3 regions of the Streptomyces sp. NPDC058145 genome follow, and region 3 is predicted to be linked to each of the others. Evidence: predicted binding sites of a transcription regulator. Region 3 holds the regulator's gene; each other region holds the start of a gene.
The links. Region 3 encodes HrcA, which represses chaperone genes, less so after heat shock. Its sites were predicted from a motif close to TTNGCACTCNGNNNNNCNGAGTGCNAA; they were not measured.

Region 1: groL (chaperonin GroEL) is a predicted target of HrcA. The motif match lies at 2,221-2,247, and genes of this name have one in related genera.
Region 2: groES (co-chaperone GroES) is a predicted target of HrcA. The motif match lies at 5,166-5,192, and genes of this name have one in related genera.

What each region holds. Positions count from the first base shown of each region.
Region 1 is NZ_JBHVUH010000005.1:144,991-151,897, forward strand. It holds gene thrC (threonine synthase) at 1-1,114, shown strand, start outside; gene ACFVVO_RS13140 (MoaD/ThiS family protein) at 1,111-1,386, shown strand; gene ACFVVO_RS13145 (cold-shock protein) at 1,830-2,033, shown strand; gene groL (chaperonin GroEL) at 2,409-4,031, shown strand; gene ACFVVO_RS13155 (NADH:flavin oxidoreductase) at 4,231-5,355, shown strand; gene ACFVVO_RS13160 (hypothetical protein) at 5,391-5,966, opposite strand; gene murQ (N-acetylmuramic acid 6-phosphate etherase) at 6,078-6,907, opposite strand, start outside.
Region 2 is NZ_JBHVUH010000001.1:276,567-283,473, reverse strand. It holds gene ACFVVO_RS01445 (DNA/RNA non-specific endonuclease) at 1-374, shown strand, start outside; gene ACFVVO_RS01440 (hypothetical protein) at 382-912, shown strand; gene ACFVVO_RS01435 (hypothetical protein) at 1,016-1,249, shown strand; gene ACFVVO_RS01430 (RNA polymerase sigma-70 factor) at 1,283-2,200, opposite strand; gene ACFVVO_RS01425 (carboxymuconolactone decarboxylase family protein) at 2,391-2,870, shown strand; gene groL (chaperonin GroEL) at 2,965-4,587, opposite strand; gene groES (co-chaperone GroES) at 4,711-5,019, opposite strand; gene ACFVVO_RS01410 (polysaccharide deacetylase family protein) at 5,251-6,099, opposite strand; gene ACFVVO_RS01405 (polysaccharide deacetylase family protein) at 6,096-6,907, opposite strand, start outside.
Region 3 is NZ_JBHVUH010000013.1:73,435-80,341, forward strand. It holds gene hemW (radical SAM family heme chaperone HemW) at 1-206, shown strand, start outside; gene ACFVVO_RS27845 (Uma2 family endonuclease) at 307-885, shown strand; gene ACFVVO_RS27850 (DUF3097 domain-containing protein) at 863-1,672, opposite strand; gene ACFVVO_RS27855 (MBL fold metallo-hydrolase) at 1,707-2,429, opposite strand; gene hrcA (heat-inducible transcriptional repressor HrcA) at 2,591-3,607, shown strand; gene dnaJ (molecular chaperone DnaJ) at 3,608-4,744, shown strand; gene ACFVVO_RS27870 (nitronate monooxygenase) at 4,970-6,091, shown strand; gene ACFVVO_RS27875 (16S rRNA (uracil(1498)-N(3))-methyltransferase) at 6,088-6,840, shown strand; gene ACFVVO_RS27880 (VOC family protein) at 6,857-6,907, shown strand, end outside.

The DNA of each region.
Region 1 (6,907 bases), on a different contig from region 3:
CGAAGAGCTGCGCCGGCGCATCGAGGCGGGCCCCGCGAACATCTGGCGCTACGCGCCCCTGCTGCCCGTCCCCGCCGACGTGGCCGAGAAGCCGAACCTCAACCCCGGCTGGACCAAGCTCGTCAAGGCCGACAACCTGGCCCACGAGCTGGGCGTCACCGGCGGGCTGTACGTGAAGGACGACTCAGGCAACCCGACGCACTCCTTCAAGGACCGCGTCGTCGCCCAGGCCCTGGAGGCCGCGCGCGCCTTCGGCTTCACCACCCTGTCCTGCTCCTCCACCGGCAACCTCGCCGGTGCCGTCGGCGCCGCCGCCGCCCGGGCCGGCCTCCGCTCCTGCGTGTTCATCCCGCACGACCTGGAGCAGGGCAAGGTCGTCATGGCCGCGGTCTACGGCGGCGAACTCGTCGGCATCGAGGGCAACTACGACGACGTGAACCGTTTCTGCTCCGAGCTGATCGGCGACCCGGCCGGCGAGGGCTGGGGCTTCGTCAACGTCAACCTGCGGCCGTACTACGCCGAGGGCTCCAAGACGCTGGCGTACGAGATCTGCGAGCAGCTCGGCTGGCGGCTGCCGGACCAGATCGTGGTCCCGATCGCCTCCGGCTCCCAGCTCACGAAGATCGACAAGGGCCTGCAGGAGCTGATCAGGCTCGGCCTGGTCGAGGACAGGCCGTACAAGATCTTCGGCGCCCAGGCCGAGGGCTGCTCGCCGGTGTCGACCGCGTACAAGGCGGGCCACGACGTCGTACGGCCGCAGAAGCCGAACACCATCGCCAAGTCCCTCGCCATCGGCAACCCGGCCGACGGGCCGTACGTCCTGGACATCGCGCGCCGCACCGGCGGAGCGGTGGAGGACGTGACGGACGAGGAGGTCGTGGACGCGATCAAGCTGCTGGCCCGGACCGAGGGCATCTTCGCGGAGACGGCGGGCGGGGTGACCGTCGGCGTCACCCGCAAGCTGCTCAAGGAGGGCGTGCTGGACCCGGCGAAGACCACGGTCGTCCTCAACACCGGCGACGGCCTCAAGACCCTCGACGCGGTGGCCGGCACCGGCCTCACCGCCACCATCCGCCCGAACCTGGGCTCCTTCCGAGAGGCTGGCCTCGCATGAGCGTGACCGTTCGCATCCCCACCATCCTGCGCACCTACACCGGCGGGCAGGCCGAGGTCGCCGCCGACGGCGCGAACCTCGCCGAGGTCATCGAGAGCCTGGAGAAGAACCACACCGGGATCGCCGCGCGGGTGCTGGACGACCAGGGCAAGCTGCGCCGCTTCGTCAACGTGTACGTCAACGACGACGATGTCCGTTTCGAGCAGGGCCTGGAGACCGCGACTCCGGACGGCGCCGGTGTCTCCATCATTCCGGCCGTCGCCGGCGGCTGACAGAATGACCGATCATTACCTTCGGTAACGTCGGTTACCGATTGTTCATTGAATGGCCTCCCCCGCGAGAGAAACGGAGGGGGCCATTCTGTGTGATTGAGCGCGGTAGAGTTGGGGAACACGCTCCCGGACCGTGGGTCAGGAGCCTTGGATTCACCGCGGTGCACCCGACAAGAAATAGCCAAAGTGCGGGTACTTTCCGCGGCTTTTGCGCATTTTATGGGGCCCGACTTGCCCTGAATTCAGGCGAATTCACGCTACATTCCGGACCGTTCGCGTCCATATTTCTCGTCCGATTGACCTGTTGCAGACGGCAGTTGGGCAGATACATTCAGCGGCGGTCGACGCGTTCCGGCGCACGCCCCCGGCCAATGGGGGGTGAGGTCTGACCCGGGTCCGCGAAGTGCGGATCTGTGCAAGGGCCAGTAATAGGGGAGTTAGGCATGGCTCAGGGCACCGTCAAGTGGTTCAACGCGGAGAAGGGGTACGGCTTCATCGCGGTCGACGGTGGTGCGGACGTATTCGTCCACTACAGCGCCATTCAGATGGACGGCTACCGCACCCTGGAAGAGGGCCAGCGGGTGGAGTTCGAGATCTCGCAGGGCCAGAAGGGCCCGCAGGCCGACATGGTTCGCCTCAGCGCCTGAACGTTTTTTGTACGAAGGGCCCGCACCTCGCACAGGGTGCGGGCCCTTCGCCGCGCCCGGCCCCCTGTTCGCGGGTGGCTGACGGGGGCGCCCGTACCCCGGGAGGCGCTCGCCAGGTGCTGGACGGCGCGCTGCCCACCCGTCACCCGGCCACCACCCCGCAACGAGCCCGCTACGCGGGCGCAGCCTTGCACTCGGGCATGCCGAGTGCTAATCATTGCGTTAGCACTCTGAAGGTGAGAGTGACAGTGAGGACCGGGTCGGTGAGGCCCGCAGGCCAAGTGGGGCAAGGAACCACGCGGCCGGCGAGCCGTCCGTCGCGGGCGCGGGCGCGGTCCGAAGGAATCACCCCCAGTCCTGGAGGGACCACTTCACATGGCCAAGATCATCGCGTTCGACGAGGAGGCGCGGCGCGGCCTCGAGCGCGGCATGAACCAGCTCGCGGACGCCGTCAAGGTGACGCTCGGCCCCAAGGGCCGCAACGTCGTCCTCGAGAAGAAGTGGGGCGCCCCCACGATCACCAACGATGGCGTCTCCATCGCCAAGGAGATCGAGCTCGAGGACCCGTACGAGAAGATCGGCGCCGAGCTGGTCAAGGAAGTCGCCAAGAAGACGGACGACGTCGCCGGTGACGGTACGACCACCGCGACCGTGCTCGCCCAGGCCCTGGTCAAGGAAGGCCTGCGCAACGTCGCCGCCGGTGCCAACCCGATGGCCCTGAAGCGCGGTATCGAGAAGGCCGTCGAGGCCGTCTCCACCGCCCTGCTGGAGCAGGCGAAGGACGTCGAGACCAAGGAGCAGATCGCCTCCACCGCGTCCATCTCCGCCGCCGACACCCAGATCGGCGAGCTGATCGCCGAGGCCATGGACAAGGTCGGCAAGGAAGGCGTCATCACCGTCGAGGAGAGCAACACCTTCGGCCTCGAGCTCGAGCTCACCGAGGGCATGCGCTTCGACAAGGGCTACATCTCCGCCTACTTCGCGACCGACATGGAGCGCATGGAGGCGTCGCTCGAGGACCCGTACATCCTCATCGCCAACTCCAAGATCGGCTCCGTCAAGGACCTGCTCCCGCTGCTGGAGAAGGTCATGCAGTCGGGCAAGCCGCTGCTGATCATCGCCGAGGACGTCGAGGGCGAGGCCCTGTCGACCCTGGTGGTCAACAAGATCCGCGGCACCTTCAAGTCCGTCGCCGTCAAGGCCCCGGGCTTCGGTGACCGCCGCAAGGCCATGCTCGGCGACATCGCCATCCTCACGGGCGGCGAGGTCATCTCCGAGGAGGTCGGCCTCAAGCTGGAGAACGCGACCCTGGACCTCCTGGGCCGCGCCCGCAAGGTCGTCGTCACCAAGGACGAGACCACCATCGTGGACGGTGCCGGCTCCTCGGAGCAGGTGCAGGGCCGCGTCAACCAGATCCGCGCCGAGATCGAGAACAGCGACTCGGACTACGACCGCGAGAAGCTGCAGGAGCGCCTGGCGAAGCTCGCCGGCGGTGTCGCGGTCATCAAGGCCGGTGCCGCCACCGAGGTGGAGCTCAAGGAGCGCAAGCACCGCATCGAGGACGCCGTCCGCAACGCGAAGGCCGCCGTGGAGGAGGGCATCGTCGCCGGTGGTGGCGTGGCCCTGCTGCAGGCCTCCCAGGTCTTCGAGAAGCTGGAGCTCCAGGGTGACGAGGCGACCGGCGCCCAGGCCGTGAAGCTCGCGCTCGAGGCCCCGCTGAAGCAGATCGCCATCAACGCCGGCCTCGAGGGCGGTGTCGTGGTGGAGAAGGTGCGCAACCTGACCCCGGGTCACGGCCTGAACGCCGCGACCGGCGAGTACGTCGACCTGGTCGCCGAGGGCATCATCGACCCGGCGAAGGTGACCCGTTCCGCGCTGCAGAACGCCGCCTCCATCGCCGCGCTGTTCCTCACCACCGAGGCCGTCATCGCCGACAAGCCGGAGAAGGCCGCCGCGGCCGCTCCGGGCGGCATGCCGGGCGGTGACATGGACTTCTGATCCCACGCGGATCGGCCTGTCCTTTCCGAGGGCGGCACCCCCTGTCCATGGCAGGGGGTGCCGCCCTCGGGCGTGTCCGGGATCACAGCGCTCGCGGGCCGCGAGTGGAATGCGCGACAGCCCCTGGGAGGTTGCTTAAGGAGCTGCAACAATGCGTGCGCACATACCAATCGGTCTACCGTCCCCGAGGAGTCCCCACGTGACCGTCACGCCGCCCCCCGCCTCCCGCGCGGCCCAGATCCTCTCCCGCCCGATCACCCTGGGCGGCCTCACCGTCCCCAACCGCATCGTGATGGCGCCGATGACCCGGATGTTCTCCCCGGGCGGCGTCCCCGGCGAGGACGTGGTGTCCTACTACGCCCGGCGCGCCGCCGCCGGCGTCGGCCTGATCGTCACCGAGGGCACCTACGTCGGCCACGAGTCGGCCGGCGGCAGCAGCCGCGTGCCCCGGTTCCACGGCGAGGAGCAGCTGGCCGGCTGGGCGAAGGTCGTCGAGGCGGTGCACCAGGCGGGCGGCACCATCGTGCCGCAGCTCTGGCACATCGGCACGGTCCGCAAGCAGGGCCAGAACCCCAACCCGGACGCCCCCTCCCACGGCCCCTCCGGACTGCGGGTGGACGGCACCGAGGACGCCACCGCCATGACCCAGGACGACATCGACGCCGTCATCGGCGCCTTCGCCGAGGCCGCGGCCGACGCCGAGCGCATCGGCTTCGACGGCGTGGAGCTGCACGGCGCCCACGGCTACCTGCTCGACCAGTTCCTGTGGGACGGCACCAACCGCCGCACCGACGCCTACGGCGGCGACCCGGTCGCCCGCACCACCTTCGCCGCGCAGATCGTGGCGGCCGTCCGCGCCGCGGTCTCCCCGGACTTCCCGGTCATCTTCCGCTTCTCGCAGTGGAAGCAGGAGGCCTACGACGCCCGTCTCGCCGAGACCCCCGAGGAGCTGGAGGCGATCCTCGCCCCGCTGGTCGCCGCAGGCGTCGACGTCTTCCACGCCTCCACCCGCCGCTACTGGCTCCCCGAGTTCGAGGGCTCCGACCTGAACCTCGCCGGCTGGACGAAGAAGCTCACCGGCAAGCCGGTCATCAGCGTCGGCTCGGTCGGCCTCGACGGCGACTTCATCAACGCCTTCCAGGGCGAGGGCTCCCCGGTCAAGAGCATCGACAACCTGTTGGATCGCCTGGAGGCCGACGAGTTCGACATGGTCGCCGTCGGCCGCGCCCTGCTCCAGGACCCCGAGTGGGCGGCCAAGGTGCTCGGCGACCGCTTCGACGAGCTGAAGCCGTACGACGCGGCGGCGCTGCAGACCCTCATCTGACGTATGGACGGGGGGCGTCCACGGGCCGAGGGCGGCTACAGATTGCCCATCGGCTCGATGTCGACCTGGACGGGCGTCCCCCACACCCGCAGCACCTCGTAGTCGGTGAACTCGTGCACCAGCCGGTACGCCATCGCCGGCCGGGACCCGCGCCGCTGGGCGGCGAGATACGCCTCGGCCTCCTGCCGGTCCCGCCGGGGCGTCCCGCAGAGCTGCCACTCCCGCCCGTTCCACGCCTCCGGCAGCCACCGCTGCTGTGGCTGGGGACGGTCGGCGCGCACGCCGTAACGCGAGGGCGCGCCGGCGGGCGCCTCCCCGGCCTGCGCCCGGCCCCCGCTCTGGTACTCCGAGCGCCGGGCGGCCCGTCTGCGGGTCTCGCACAGCAGGCACAGATCGGGCGCGCTCTTGTCGACGGGCCCGTGCGGATGCTCGGGACACCGGGTGCTGGGCGCGCCCGCCTCCACGGTCTCGTCCAGCAGGACGAGGGCGCGCCGCAGGTCGGCCTTGACCTCGTGCAGCCGGGCGTCCGGGGTGTCGGCGGAGAGGGTCTCCCCGTGCTCCCCGAGCAGCCTGAGGGCACGTCCGAGGGCGGTGAGCTGGGCGTGGTTCATGTCGGTCCGCGCAGTCCTTCGGCTTCTCCGGGTCCAGGGTGGTGCCGGCCGGGGCCGGCAGTTCGACGGTAACGCCCCGAGGGCAGCGGCACGCCCTCCGCGGGGCGCCGGTCAGGTCGTCGTCGCCCCCAGCGCCGCGCGCAGATGGCCGGCGGAGTCCGCCAGGCGGCGGGCGGCCGTGGGGCCGTCGACACCGGCGAGGACGATCAGGATCGCGTTCTTCACCTCGCCGCCCGCCTCGGTGAGCGCCCGCTCGATCTCCTCGTCGGGGGCCCCGGTGGCCAGGGACACGATGCGCCGGGAGCGGGCCCGCAGCTTGGCGTTGGAGGCACGGACGTCGACCATCAGGTTCCCGTACGTCTTCCCCAGCCGGATCATCGTGATCGTCGACAGCATGTTGAGCACCAGTTTCTGGGCCGTGCCGGCCTTCAACCGGGTGGACCCGGTGAGCAGTTCGGGCCCGACGACGACCTCGATGCCGTGCTCGGCGGCCGCCGCGAGCGCGCTGTGCTCGTTGCAGGACAGGCCTACGGTCAGGGCCCCGACCGCGCGGGCGTGCTCGACGGCACCGACGGCGTACGGGGTGCGGCCGGAGGCGGAGATGCCGACCACCGTGTCCTCGGGCCCGATCTTCAGCGCGTCCAGGTCCTCGCGGGCCAGTTCCGCCGAGTCCTCGGCGCCCTCGACCGAGGTGACCATCGCCTCGGGGCCGCCCGCGATCAGGCCGGCGACCTGACCGGGCTCGGTGTTGAAGGTCGGCGGGCACTCGGAGGCGTCGAGGACGCCGAGCCGCCCGGCGGTGCCCGCGCCGGCGTAGACCAGGCGCCCGCCGCGGGCCATGCGCTCGGCCACGGCGTCGATCGCGGCGGCGATCTGCGGCAGGCGCGCGGCGACGGCGGCGGGCACGCCCGCGTCCTCGCCGTTCATGAGGCGCGCGATGT
Region 2 (6,907 bases), on a different contig from region 3:
TCGGGCGTGCCCAAGGCGTCGACACGACGATCACCAAGTCGATGCTGAACACGGGCAGCAAGGCGAGCAGGCGCGTGAAGCCACCTGGCTGGCTGGGGGATACCGCCGATCACACGCGCGGGCACCTGCTCGCTCGGGCCCTGGGCGGCGACGGAGCGGCGCCGGAGAACATCGTGATCATGTACAGAACCGCGAACAATGAGGTCATGGAGAAGCTGGAGGAGCGGATCTACAAGGTTGTCGACGCCGGCCACGACGTGAAGTACTCGGCGACGCCCCTCTACAGAAATCCCGCCGACGACATCCCCGCAGGCGTCCGGATCGTCGCCAAGGGCGGCGGCCTCGACATCGACCAGACGATCATCAACAAGTAGGCAGAACATGACTGACCTGGAACTTCTGGCGGCCTTCCCGGCCACGGGCGAAGCGGGCCTGGTGCCCAACGACTGGGAGCGGACCGAGGCGGCGCTGGGCGTCACCTTCCCTTCTGCCTTCATGCGCTTCCTGGACGTCTTCGGAGGTGCGAAGTTCGACGACTTTCTTCGCGTCTACCGTGCGGGCGCCGACAACCTGAACGCCGATCTCCTGACTCGGACCCAGCAGGCCAGGAAGACCATGGCCACGACCCGGCCCCATATCCAGAAGCTGCTGGCCGAACGCGGAACGGAGACGTCCGACCTGGTGTGCTGGGGCGGCACGGACAACGCGGACATGTGCTTCCTGATCCCCGACGAGGACCACCGCAAGTGGGCTGTGCTGTCTGTCATCGGCCGGGGAAGCGAGTACGACCTCTTCGAAGGTCCTGTGGAAAGCTACCTCCTGCGCATCCTGCGGCGGGATCTTGTGAGCGACGTCTTTCCGGAGGACTTCCCGGACGAAGCGCCCTCCTACGAACGCCACCCGCACATCTGAGTCACCGGAAGCGGAACAAGGGCATGTGATCGCCGCCAGAACCACGCTCGCCGCATGCCTTTCGTCCGTCGTTCCAAGACACCGCCTTGTCGACGACCGCTTCGTGCGGCTGCGTGACGGCGTCACCGCGCAGTCCTGGTGGACAGCGGTGACGGACTGCGCGGGACGGCTGACACTGCCCGAGGTGGACCTGCGTGCCGTGCACGGCCTGAAGTTCGCGGAGGCGCCGCCCCGGCGGCTCGCGGAAGCCACTCTCGCCGCGCGTCTGGCGGATGAGGAGGGGGCGCGGATGGCACTTGCGGAACCGGTCCGGTTCCTTGTGCAGCGGACGGGCTGAAGGTACAAGCCCGGCGCTTCCAGAGCCCAGGGCTCACCGGCTCATCACCGTCTCCCGGCCCATCCGGGACAGCTTCTCCGGGTTGCGGACCGCGTAGAGGCCCGTGATGAGGCCGGCGTCGAGGCGGAGGGCTATGACGGTGTCGAGTTCGTGGCCGCGGTGGATGAGCAGGGCCGGGTGGCCGTTGATCTGGGCCGGTCGCAGGGAGACCGCGGGGTCGATCCTGCTCAGAACCTCAAGCACCGAGGCGGCGCCCACCACCGGCCGCAGGGCGGCCCCTACGACTCCGCCGCCGTCGGTCAGCAGGACGACGTCCGGTGCGATCAGGTCGAGCAGGCCCCGCGGGTCCCCCGTTTCGACGGCCCGCTGGAACGCCGCGAGCGCGTCGCGGGTCTGGGCCGGGGAGACGGCCTCGCGGGGACGGCGGGCCGCCACGTGGGCGCGTGCCCGGTGGGCGATCTGGCGGACCGCGGCCGGGTTCTTGTCGACGGCCTCCGCGATCTCGTCGTACCCCAGGCCGAACACCTCGCGCAGGACGAACACCGCGCGCTCGGTCGGTGCCAGAGTCTCCAGTACCAGCAGCATCGCCATGGACACGTTGTCGGCCAGCTCGACGTCCTCGGCCACGTCGGGCGCGGTCAGCAGTGGCTCGGGGAGCCAGGGGCCGACGTAGGACTCCTTGCGGCGGCGCAGCGTGCGCAGGCGGCTCAGCGCCTGGCGGGTGGTGATGCGGACCAGGTAGGCACGCCGGTCCCGCACCGCGCCGAGGTCGACGCCGGCCCAGCGCAGCCAGGTCTCCTGGAGGACGTCCTCGGCGTCGGCGGCCGAGCCGAGCATCTCGTAGGCGACGGTGAACAGCAGGTTGCGGTGGGCGACGAAGGTCTCCGTGGCGGGGTCCGGGTCGGCGGACGGCTCGGTGGTGTCGTCCGTGTGCGCGCTGTGCTCGGTCATGGCCGGCTCCCCTGTTGGCTCTCGTCCGTGTCACGCACAAGACGCCGTACCGGGCCGAAGTGTGACACGGCGGCGGGTGGGCCGCGTCACACATCAGGGCTGTCACACGGTGCGGGCGGGCGGCGTCTCGTGGTCGTCAGGACGCCGCGAACGATTCACGCGGCGGTACCGCACGAGTGAGGACAAGGTCATGGAACCCCGTTTCAACCTGTTCGACAGCCCGACCGCCGCGAAGGTCGCCAAGCGGTTCTACAGCACCTCGCTGGCCCTGGACGAGTCGACGCTGCCGAAGGCCCTGCGGGAGCTGGTGGAGCTGAGGGTCGGTCAGCTCAACGGCTGCGGCTTCTGCGTCGACATCCACACCAAGGAGGCCGCGGCCGCCGGTGAGTCCGCGCTCCGGCTCAACCTGGTCGCCGCCTGGCGCCACTCCACCGTGTTCACCGAGGCCGAGCGGGCCGCCCTGGCGCTCGCCGAGGAGGGCACCCGGCTCGGCGATCGGGGCGTGACCGACGAGACCTGGGCCGAGGTGCGCAAGCACTTCGACGACGACCAGGTCGGTGCGCTGGTCTGCGTGGTCTCCCTGATCAACGCGGCCACCCGGATGAACGTGATCGTGCACCACCCAGGGGGTTCGTACGAGCCGGGGATGTTCGACAGCTTGTCGAGCTGACCGGCGGCCGGTTCCGGGGGGACGGAGGACGAGGGGCGGAAAACGCGGGAGGCCCGGCACCCCGAAGGGTGCCGGGCCTCGTCGCTGAGGTGCCTCAGTGGGCGTGGCCGTGGCCGTGGCCCGCGGCCGGCTCCTCGTCTTCCTTCTTCTCGACGACCAGGGTCTCGGTCGTGAGCAGGAGGGAGGCGATGGAGGCGGCGTTCTCCAGGGCGGAGCGGGTGACCTTGACCGGGTCGATGACGCCGGCCTTGACCAGGTCGCCGTACTCGCCGGTGGCGGCGTTGAAGCCCTGGCCCTTGTCGAGCTCGGCGACCTTGGAGGTGATGACGTAACCCTCGAGGCCGGCGTTCTCCGCGATCCAGCGCAGCGGCTCGACGGCGGCGCGGCGGACGACCGCGACACCGGTGGCCTCGTCGCCGGTCTTGTCGAGGTTGCCCTCGAGGACCTTGACGGCGTGGACCAGCGCGGAGCCACCACCGGAGACGATGCCCTCCTCGACCGCGGCGCGGGTCGCGGAGATGGCGTCCTCCAGACGGTGCTTCTTCTCCTTCAGCTCCACCTCGGTGGCGGCGCCGACCTTGATCACGCACACGCCGCCGGCCAGCTTCGCGAGGCGCTCCTGGAGCTTCTCGCGGTCCCAGTCGGAGTCGGTGTTCTCGATCTCGGCCTTGATCTGCGCGACGCGGCCCGCGACGTCCGCGGAGTTGCCGCCGCCGTCGACGACCGTGGTGTCGTCCTTGGTGACGGTCACGCGGCGGGCGGAGCCGAGCACGTCAAGACCGACCTGGTCGATCTTGAGGCCGACCTCCTCGGAGATGACGGTGCCGCCGGTGAGGGTCGCGAGGTCCTGGAGCATGGCCTTGCGGCGGTCGCCGAAGCCCGGGGCCTTCACCGCGACGGCGTTGAAGGTGCCGCGGATCTTGTTGACGACCAGGGTCGACAGGGCCTCGCCGTCGACGTCCTCGGCGATGATCAGCAGCGGCTTGGAGGCACCCGACTGGATGACCTTCTCCAGCAGCGGCAGCAGGTCCTGGATGGAGCTGATCTTGCCCTGGTTGATCAGGATGTACGGGTCGTCGAGGACGGCCTCCATACGCTCCTGGTCGGTGACGAAGTACGGCGACAGGTAGCCCTTGTCGAAGGCCATGCCCTCGGTGAAGTCCAGCTCCAGACCGAAGGTGTTGGACTCCTCGACGGTGATGACACCGTCCTTGCCGACCTTGTCCATGGCCTCGGCGATCAGCTCGCCGACCTGCTGGTCCTGGGCGGACAGCGCGGCGACGGCGGCGATGTCGGACTTCTCGTCGATCGGGCGGGCCGAGGCGAGCAGGTCGTCGCAGACGGCCTTGACCGCGGCGTCGATGCCCTTCTTGAGCAGCGCCGGGGAGGCACCGGCGGCGACGTTGCGCAGACCCTCGCGCACCAGCGCCTGGGCCAGCACGGTGGCGGTGGTGGTGCCGTCACCAGCGATGTCGTTGGTCTTGGTCGCCACCTCCTTCACCAGCTGGGCGCCGAGGTTCTCGTACGGGTCATCGATCTCGACCTCACGGGCGATCGTGACACCGTCGTTGGTGATGGTGGGAGCGCCGAACTTCTTGTCGATGACGACGTTGCGGCCCTTGGGGCCGATCGTCACCTTCACCGTGTCGGCCAGCTTGTTGACGCCGCGCTCGAGGGCGCGACGGGCGTCCTCGTCGAACTTCAGGATCTTCGCCATGACAGCGGGAGCCCTCTCGGGAATCTGTGGGTGAAAAAGGCACTGCGCCCCGGGCGCCCGGCTTCTTATGTGGTCGCGGGGGCCAGGGGCGCAGCGTCAAGCATCAAAACTGCTCGAGGTGTCTTACTTCTCGATGATCGCGAGGACGTCGCGAGCCGAGAGGACGAGGTACTCCTCGCCGTTGTACTTCACCTCGGTGCCGCCGTACTTGCTGTACAGGACGACGTCGCCGACCTTGACGTCGAGCGGCAGGCGCTCGCCGTTCTCGAAGCGGCCCGGGCCCACGGCGAGGACGACGCCCTCCTGGGGCTTCTCCTTCGCGGTGTCCGGGATGACCAGGCCAGAGGCGGTGGTCTGCTCGGCGTCGAGCGGCTGGACCACGATGCGGTCCTCGAGCGGCTTGATGGCAACCTTGGAGCTGGTGGTCGTCACGATCCGACCTCCCCCTTCGGAGATCTCACGGGGTTAACTGTCTGAGGTGGCGACCAGGTGGATCCGTCGTCGCGGGTGCCGGACCTGCCCGTCGCGTAGTTGGCACTCTCATCTGCCGAGTGCCAGAGCCGAGACTATGACCGCGATTAGCACTCGGTCAAGCGGAGTGCCAATGGCGGTGCGGCGCGTCGGCCGTCCGGGGTCGGTGGAGAGCCCCACGGGTGGGCGCGGTCAGGCCAGGTAGTCCTCGAGGCGGGCCACCGTCAGGCCCTGGCTCTGGGCGTGGCGCAGCAGACGGGTGGTGCGTTCCGTCAGAGTGGGGCCGGCGTCCTCGCCGGGGCCCACGAGGACGATGTCGCCCGGGGTCAGGTGCCGTGCGCCCCTCCGGTGGACGATGCCGTCGGAGCCGAGGGCGGCGCGCCACAGAACGACGGCCGAGACGCCGCAGTCGGCGGCGGCGCGCAGGGTGGTGGCGTCGTAGGCGCCGCGGGGCGGCCGGAGGAGGCGGGGGCGGACACCGAAGCGGAAGCCGAGTTCGTCCCGCTGGCCGCAGATCTCGGCGCGCTGGCCGGCGTACGGCAGTCCGGGCAGCGCCAGGTGGTCGAGGGTGTGGTTCTCGATCGCGGCGCCGACCGCGCGCAGCCGGGCGAAGTGGCCGTAGCCGGGGCCCACGACGCCGCCGGTGAGGAAGAGGCTGACCGGCAGCCGGAGTTCACGGACCATGTCGGCGAACCGCGGGTCCCGCTCGGCGCCGTCGTCGTAGGTGAGGAAGACCACCCGGTCGGTGGTGTCGACGTGGTCCACGACCGGGGGCGGCGAGGCGTCCGGCCGGCGGGTGCCGAGAGGCCGGGCCGGGTGGCTCGGCGGAGCGGCGAGCGGGGCGGTCAGGCCCCAGCGGCGGTACACCGCGCCGGCGGCCGGGGTCGGCGGCCGGGCTCCCTGGGCCGCCCGCTTGCCCAGGCGCTCGATGGGGTCGACGGACTGGGCGCAGCCGGCGAGCAGGAGGGCCGCGGCGAGCACGGCCGCCGCAGCGGTCCGCGCGCGTACCGGCCCGCCCGCCGGTTGCCCCCGGCGCCTCACAGGTAGTCCTCCAGGCGCGCCACGGCGTATCCCTCGCGCGTGACCTTGTCGAGGAACCTGCGCATGTCGTCGACCATCGTGCCGTCCCAGTCGTCGCGGCCGCGGAAGTGGGTGAGCACGATGTCGCCGGGGTGCAGGCTGCGGTCCCAGTCGCGGTACTCCCAGTGGTCGACGAAGACCTCCTCGTCCCAGATCGGGGCGTACTCGATCCCGCAGGACTTGGCGGCGCGCAGGGTGTCGCCGTTGTAGTTGCCGTAGGGCGGCCGGAAGACGGTGGGCGCCTTGCCGAACTGCTTCTTCATGACGTCCTGCATGCCGCAGATCTCGTCCCGCTGCTGCTCGTAGGAGAGGCCGGGCAGATACGGGTGGGTGAGGGTGTGGTTGTTGAGGGTGTGGCCCTCGGACTGCATCCGGCGGAAGTAGCCGTAGTCGTCCTTCACGAGGTAGTTGCTGAGGAAGGCCGAGTAGGGGATCTTCAGGTCGCTCATCATGCGCAGGAACGCCGGATCCTTCTCGGCGCCGTCGTCGATGGTGAGGAAGACGACCTTCTGGCCGGTGGGGACGGTGGTGAAGACCGGGGGCAGGTTCTCCTCCTCCTGGCCGTCCACCTCGAAGCCGTCGCGCGGGGTGATCTTCGGTTTGACGGCCGGCGGCGCCGGGGGCGTGAGCGGCACCCGGGCCAGCTTCCAGCGCTGGGCGGCGGCGGCCAGCCGGGCCTGTTCGGCGGCGCGGCGGGCCTCGGGGCTCAGCGCCTGGGCGGGGCCGCCCCGGCCGGAGTTGTGGCCGGGACCGGAGGGGGCGCCGGAGC
Region 3 (6,907 bases):
ACCGGCGAGTGGAGCGGATCCTGCTGGAGCTGCGGCTGCGGGAGGGTGCCCCCCTGTCCCTGCTGAAGCGGGAGGGGCTGGCGGCTTCGCGCCGGGCGCTGGCGGACGGACTGCTCCAGAAGGAGCCGTACGAGGAGGGGCGGGCCGTGCTGACGCTGCGTGGGCGCCTGCTGGCGGACGCGGTGGTGCGCGACCTGGTGGACTGATCACTCCGGCGAGTGAATCACCCCGGAACTCCGGTTCGGTCCCTAACCTGATTCGTAGGCTGCCGCCGACAGGACGCGGCGGATGTGGAGGGCCACGGAGATGACAGCTGTGGACGAACGTGGAGTCGCGGAGTTCTTCGCGGGGTTCGAGCCACCCGAGGGGCTCAAGGTAGAGCTGCTTCGGGGGGAAATCGTGATGATGGCCAGCCCTGATCTGGTGCACAACCGGATCGTCACCAATCTCATGGACCAGATTCCGCGGCAGCGCTGGGAGCGGCTACAGACGCAGGACGTCGACATCGTCGACGAAGCCAGTGAACCTGTGCCCGACCTGGTGGTCCTGGAAGCGGGCGCCGGACCGGACTCCGGGCGTCTCCTTCCGTCCCGGACGATCACGCTGGTCGTCGAGGTCGTGTCGAAAACCAGCGTCGACCGGGACTATGGCGTCAAACGACTGATCTACGCCGCCGGTGAGGTGCCCGCCTACCTGATCGTCGACCCCATCATGGCCCAGTGTGTCCTGTACTCCGAGCCGGTCGGACGAGGCGAAGGGGCTGATTACCAGGTGCAGCGCACCACTCGGTTCGGGGCACCGCTGCCGTTGGAACTGCTGGATGTTGTGCTGGACACGACAGAGTTCGGCACCTACAAGGGCGTCAAACCCCACCGCTACCCGTGACGAAGTCGATCAGCTCCTCCACCCGCCCCAGCAACTCCGGCTCCAGGTCCTTGTAGGACCCCACCCGCGCCAGGATTGCCTGCCACACCGCCCCCGTGTTCTCCGGCCAGCCGAGCGCCCGGCACACGCCGGTCTTCCAGTCCTGGCCGTGCGGGACGCGGGGCCAGGACCGGATGCCCAGACCGGCCGGCTTCACCGCCTCCCAGATGTCGATGTACGGGTGGCCGACGACCAGCGCGTGTTCGCTCGTCACCGACTCGGCGATGCGCCACTCCTTCGTGCCCGGCACCAGGTGGTCCACCAGGACGCCCAGCCGGGCGTCCGGGCCCGGCGCGAACTCCGCCACGATCGACGGCAGATCGTCCACGCCCTCCAGGTACTCCACGACCACGCCCTCGATGCGCAGGTCGTCGCCCCACACCTTCTCGACCAGCTCGGCGTCGTGCCGGCCCTCGACGTAGATGCGGCCGGCGCGGGCCACGCGCGCGCGTGCGCCGGGAACGGCCACCGAACCGGACGCCGTACGGGTGGGCCGCGCCGGACCCGACGACGGCCGCACCAGGGTCACCACCCTGCCCTCCAGCAGGAAACCGCGCGGCTCCAGCGGGAACACCCGGTGCTTGCCGAAGCGGTCCTCCAGCGTCACCGTGCCCGCCTCGCAGCGGATCACCGCCCCGCAGAACCCGGTACCGGGCTCCTCCACCACCAGCCCCGGCTCCGCCGCGACCTCCGGCACGGGCTGGGACTTCTTCCACGGAGGGGTCAGATCGGAGGTGTACTGGCGCATTCGGATGACGATAGGAGAACCGGCGGGTCTGTGCTCATGACACGCCGAAACGCGTCGCCAGCTCGTCCCGTTGACGCCGTACGAACACCGCGTCCACCACCGCTCCGTGACCGGGCACGTACAGCGCGTCCTCGCCGCCGAGGGACAGAAGGCGGTCGAGCGCGTCCGGCCAGCGGGACGGGACCGCGTCCGGGCCCGCCTGCGGTTCGCCCGACTCCTCCACCAGGTCGCCGCAGAAGACGACCTCCGGGTCGCCCGGCACCAGCACCGCCAGATCGTAGGGCGTGTGGCCGGGACCCACGTTGGCCAGCAGCGCCTGCCGCCCGTCGCCGAGGTCCAGCGTCCACTCCCCGGAGACCAGGTGCCGGGGCGGCACCAGCGCGTCCACCGCCTCGTCGGCGTCCGGGACCGGCAGGCCGTTCCTGACCGCGTCCAGGCGCAGCTCCTCGCGCTCGTGCGCCAGCACCGCGTCCATGCCGACCGCCGCGTACACCTCGGCCCCGGCGAGGGCGGACGCCCCGAAGACGTGGTCGAAGTGGGGATGGGTGAGCGCGAGATGGGTCACACGGCGTCCCGCGAGCCGCTGCGCCCGCTCCCGCAGCCGCGCGCCCTCGGCGAGGCTCGACCCGGCGTCCACCATCAGCGCCGTACCCGCCCCGAGCACCAGGCCCGCCGTGCAGTCCCAGCCGGGCAGCCGGCACCGCCCGACCCCGTCGGCCAACCGCTCCCACCCCAGCTCTTCCCAAGTCACGGTCATAACGCGACGCTAACGGTAGGACGGGTTATGGCGGGACCGACCTTGCCCAGTGAGTACCCCACGGCCGTACACTGGCCGGGGAACGCTGGCACTCGGACACGCAGAGTGCCAGGCGGACGACCCGAACGGCCGAGCGGAAGACATGCTGGAGGTGCGCGCGGATGCTGAGTGAACGCAGACTTCAGGTGCTGCGCGCCATCGTCCAGGACTATGTGGGCACCGAGGAGCCGGTCGGCTCCAAGGCACTCACCGAGCGGCACAGCCTCGGCGTGTCCCCGGCGACCGTGCGCAACGACATGGCCGCCCTGGAGGACGAGGGATACATCGCCCAGCCGCACACCAGCGCCGGGCGCATCCCCACCGACAAGGGCTACCGGCTGTTCGTGGACAAGCTCGCGGGCGTCAAGCCGATGACCGGGCCCGAACGGCGGGCGATCCAGAACTTCCTCGAGGGCGCCGTCGACCTCGACGACGTCGTCGCGCGCACGGTGCGGCTGCTCGCGCAGCTGACCCGGCAGGTCGCCGTCGTGCAGTACCCGTCCCTGACCCGGTCCACCGTGCGGCACGTGGAGCTGCTCGCGCTCGCCCCCGCGCGCGTGATGCTCGTGCTGATCACGGACACCGGCCGGGTCGAGCAGCGGATGGTGGACTGCCCGGCGCCGTTCGGGGAGACGGCCCTCGCCGACCTCAGGGCGAGGCTCAACAGCCGGGTCGCGGGCCGCCGGTTCTCCGACGTGCCGCGCCTGGTCGAGGACCTGCCGGAGGCGTTCGAGCACGAGGATCGCGGTACGGTCTCCACAGTGCTCTCCACTCTGCTGGAGACACTGGTCGAGGAGAACGAGGAGCGGCTGATGATCGGCGGCACCGCCAATCTCACCCGCTTCGGACATGACTTTCCCCTCGTGATCCGGCCCGTCCTGGAGGCCCTCGAGGAGCAGGTCGTGCTCCTCAAGCTCCTCGGCGAGGCGAAGGATCCGGGCGTGATGGTGCGCATCGGGCACGAGAACGCACACGAGGGACTCAACTCCACGTCCGTCGTGTCGGTCGGCTACGGTTCGGGCGGCGAGGCGGTTGCCAAGCTCGGCGTGGTCGGACCGACCCGCATGGACTACCCGGGAACGATGGGAGCGGTACGCGCAGTGGCACGGTACGTCGGACAGATCCTGGCGGAGTCGTAAGTGGCCACGGACTACTACGCCGTTCTCGGCGTGCGCCGCGACGCGTCGCAGGATGAGATCAAGAAGGCGTTCCGTCGGCTCGCGCGCGAGCTGCACCCGGACGTCAACCCCGATCCGAAGACCCAGGAGCGGTTCAAGGAGATCAACGCCGCTTACGAGGTGCTGTCGGACCCGCAGAAGAAGCAGGTCTACGACCTCGGCGGCGACCCGCTCTCCCAGTCGGGCGGCGCGGGCGCGGGCGGCTTCGGGGCCGGTGGCTTCGGCAACTTCTCCGACATCATGGACGCGTTCTTCGGTACGGCGTCGCAGCGCGGGCCGCGCTCGCGCACCCGGCGCGGCCAGGACGCGATGATCCGGATCGACATCGAGCTGGACGAGGCGGCCTTCGGCACGACCAAGGACATCCAGGTCGACACCGCGGTCGTCTGCAACACCTGCAACGGCGAGGGCGCGGCTCCGGGCACGACCGCCCAGACATGTGACATGTGCCGCGGCCGCGGCGAGGTGTCGCAGGTCACCCGGTCCTTCCTGGGCCAGGTCATGACCTCCCGCCCCTGCCCCCAGTGCCAGGGCTTCGGCACGGTCGTGCCGACCCCGTGCCCGGAGTGCGCGGGCGACGGCCGGGTGCGCTCCCGCCGCACCCTCACCGTGAAGATCCCGGCCGGTGTCGACAACGGCACCCGGATCCAGCTCGCCGGCGAGGGCGAGGTCGGCCCCGGCGGCGGTCCGGCCGGTGACCTCTACGTCGAGATCCACGAGCTGCCGCACTCGACCTTCCAGCGGCGCGGCGACGACCTGCACTGCACGGTCACCATCCCGATGACCGCGGCGTCCCTCGGCACCAAGGTCCCGCTGGAGACGCTGGACGGCCTGGAGGAGGTCGACATCCGGCCTGGCACCCAGTCCGGCCAGTCGATCCCGCTGCACAACCGGGGCGTCACGCATCTGCGCGGCGGCGGCCGGGGCGACCTGATCGTCCACGTCGAGGTCACCACCCCCACCAAGCTGGATCCCGAGCAGGAGCGGTTGCTGCGCGAGCTGGCGAAGCTGCGGGGCGAGGAGCGGCCGCTGGGGCAGTTTCAGCCGGGGCAGCAGGGTTTGTTCTCACGGCTGAAGGACGCGTTCAACGGGCGCTGAGGTGGCCCGGGGCAACGGACGCTGAGGGCAAGGGGCTCCGCCCCTTGTACCCCGCCAGGGGGCACCCGCCCCCTGGCCACGGCCTCTGCCCACCCCCCACCCGACTCGGTGGGCCGGAGAGGCGCACGCGCCCTGGAGAATCCCGGCTCGGCGGGCCGGAAAGTGGCATGTGCCATGGGGAAGACCCGATTCGGCGCTCTCCTCAGGACGTGACAACATGCGGGCATGTCCTCCGCGCTGACCGATCTCTTCCCCAGGCCGATCGTGCAGGCTCCCATGGCGGGCGGCGTCTCCGTGCCGCGGCTCGCCGCGGCCGTGTCCGAGGCGGGCGGGCTCGGGTTCCTCGCCGCCGGGTACAAGACCGCCGACGGCATGTACCAGGAGATCAAGCAGCTGCGGGGACTCACGAGCCGGCCCTTCGGCGTGAACCTCTTCATGCCGCAGCCCGAGTATCCCGGTGCGAGCGCCGGCTCCACCGGAGCGGCCGGCGCCGCGCCCTTCGACGCGGGCGCCGTAGAGATCTACACCCACCAGCTCGCCGGTGAGGCCGCCTGGTACGACACCGAGCTGGGCGACCCGGACAGCGGCCGGGACGACGGCTACGACGTCAAGCTCGCCGTGCTCCTCGACAACCCGGTGCCGGTGGTCTCCTTCCACTTCGGTGTCCCGACCCGTGAGGTCATCGACTCCCTGCACCGCGCCGGGACGTTCACCCTGGTCGCCGCCACCACCCCGGAGGAGGCGCGCGCGGTCGAGCGGGCCGGGGCGGACGCGGTGATCGCGCAGGGCGTCGAGGCCGGCGGCCACCAGGGCGCCCACCGGGACGTCCCCGAGAACGACGGCTCCGGCATAGGACTGCTGTCGCTGCTCGCTCAGATCCGCGAGGCGGTGCGCATCCCGGTCGTCGCCGCCGGCGGCATCATGCGCGGCGGCCAGATCGCCGCCGTACTCGCGGCGGGCGCGAGCGCCGCCCAGCTGGGCACGGCGTTCCTCGCCACCCCGGAGTCCGGCGCCCACGCCCTGCACAAGCAGGCGCTGACCAACCCCCTGTTCGCGCGCACCGAACTGACCCGCGCCTTCTCCGGGCGCCCGGCGCGCGGCCTGGTCAACCGCTTCCTACGCGAGCACGGCCCCTACGCCCCCGCCGCCTACCCCGAGGTCCACCATGTGACGGCGCCGCTGCGCAGGGCCGCCGCCAAGGCCGGTGACGCGCAGGGCATGGCGCTGTGGGCGGGCCAGGGCCACCGGCTGGCCCGGGAGCTGCCGGCCGGGCAGTTGGTGGAGGTGCTGACGGCCGAGCTCGCCGCGGCCCGGACAGCGTTGTCGGCCGGGGGTGACGCGCGATGACCGCGCCGGTGTTCGTCGTCGACTCGCTCGAGGGCGTGGGCCCCGGCTCGACCATCGAGGTGTCGGGACCCGAGGGGCGGCACGCGGTCTCGGTGCGGCGGTTGCAGCCCGGCGAGGAAGTCGTGATCACCGACGGCAAGGGCCGGGGAGCGTCCGGGGTCGTCCTCAGCACCTCGGGAAAGGACCACTTGGTGGTCGAGCCCTTCGGGTTCCCGGTGGAGCCCGAACCCAGCCCGCGTATCACCGTTGTCCAGGCCCTCCCCAAGGGCGACCGCGGCGAGCTGGCCGTGGAGATGATGACCGAGACGGGTGTCGACGCGATCGTGCCGTGGCAGGCCGCGCGCTGCATCACCCAGTGGAAGGGCGACCGAGGGCAGAAGGCCCTCGCCAAGTGGCGCGCCACCGCCCGCGAGGCCGGCAAGCAGTCCCGCCGCCTCCGCTTCCCCGAGGTCGCGGACGCCGCGACGACCAAACAGGTCGCCGCCCTGCTCGCCGAAGCCGACTTCGCCGCCGTGCTCCACTCCGATTTCGAGCACGACAGCGTCCCCCTCGCCACCGCCGAACTCCCCGAGCAGGGCGAGATCGTGCTGGTCGTGGGGCCCGAAGGAGGCGTGGCCCGCGACGAGTTGGCCCTCTTCGAGGAGGCGGGCGCCAAGCCGTGTGTGCTGGGGCCTACGGTGTTGCGCACATCCACCGCCGGCACCGCCGCGGCGGCCCTCCTGCTCGGCCGCACCGGCCGCTGGTCCTGAGCACCGGGGGAACGCCATGGAACTCGCCCAAGTCCGGCTCCTCGTCACCGACTTCGCCGCCTGCTAC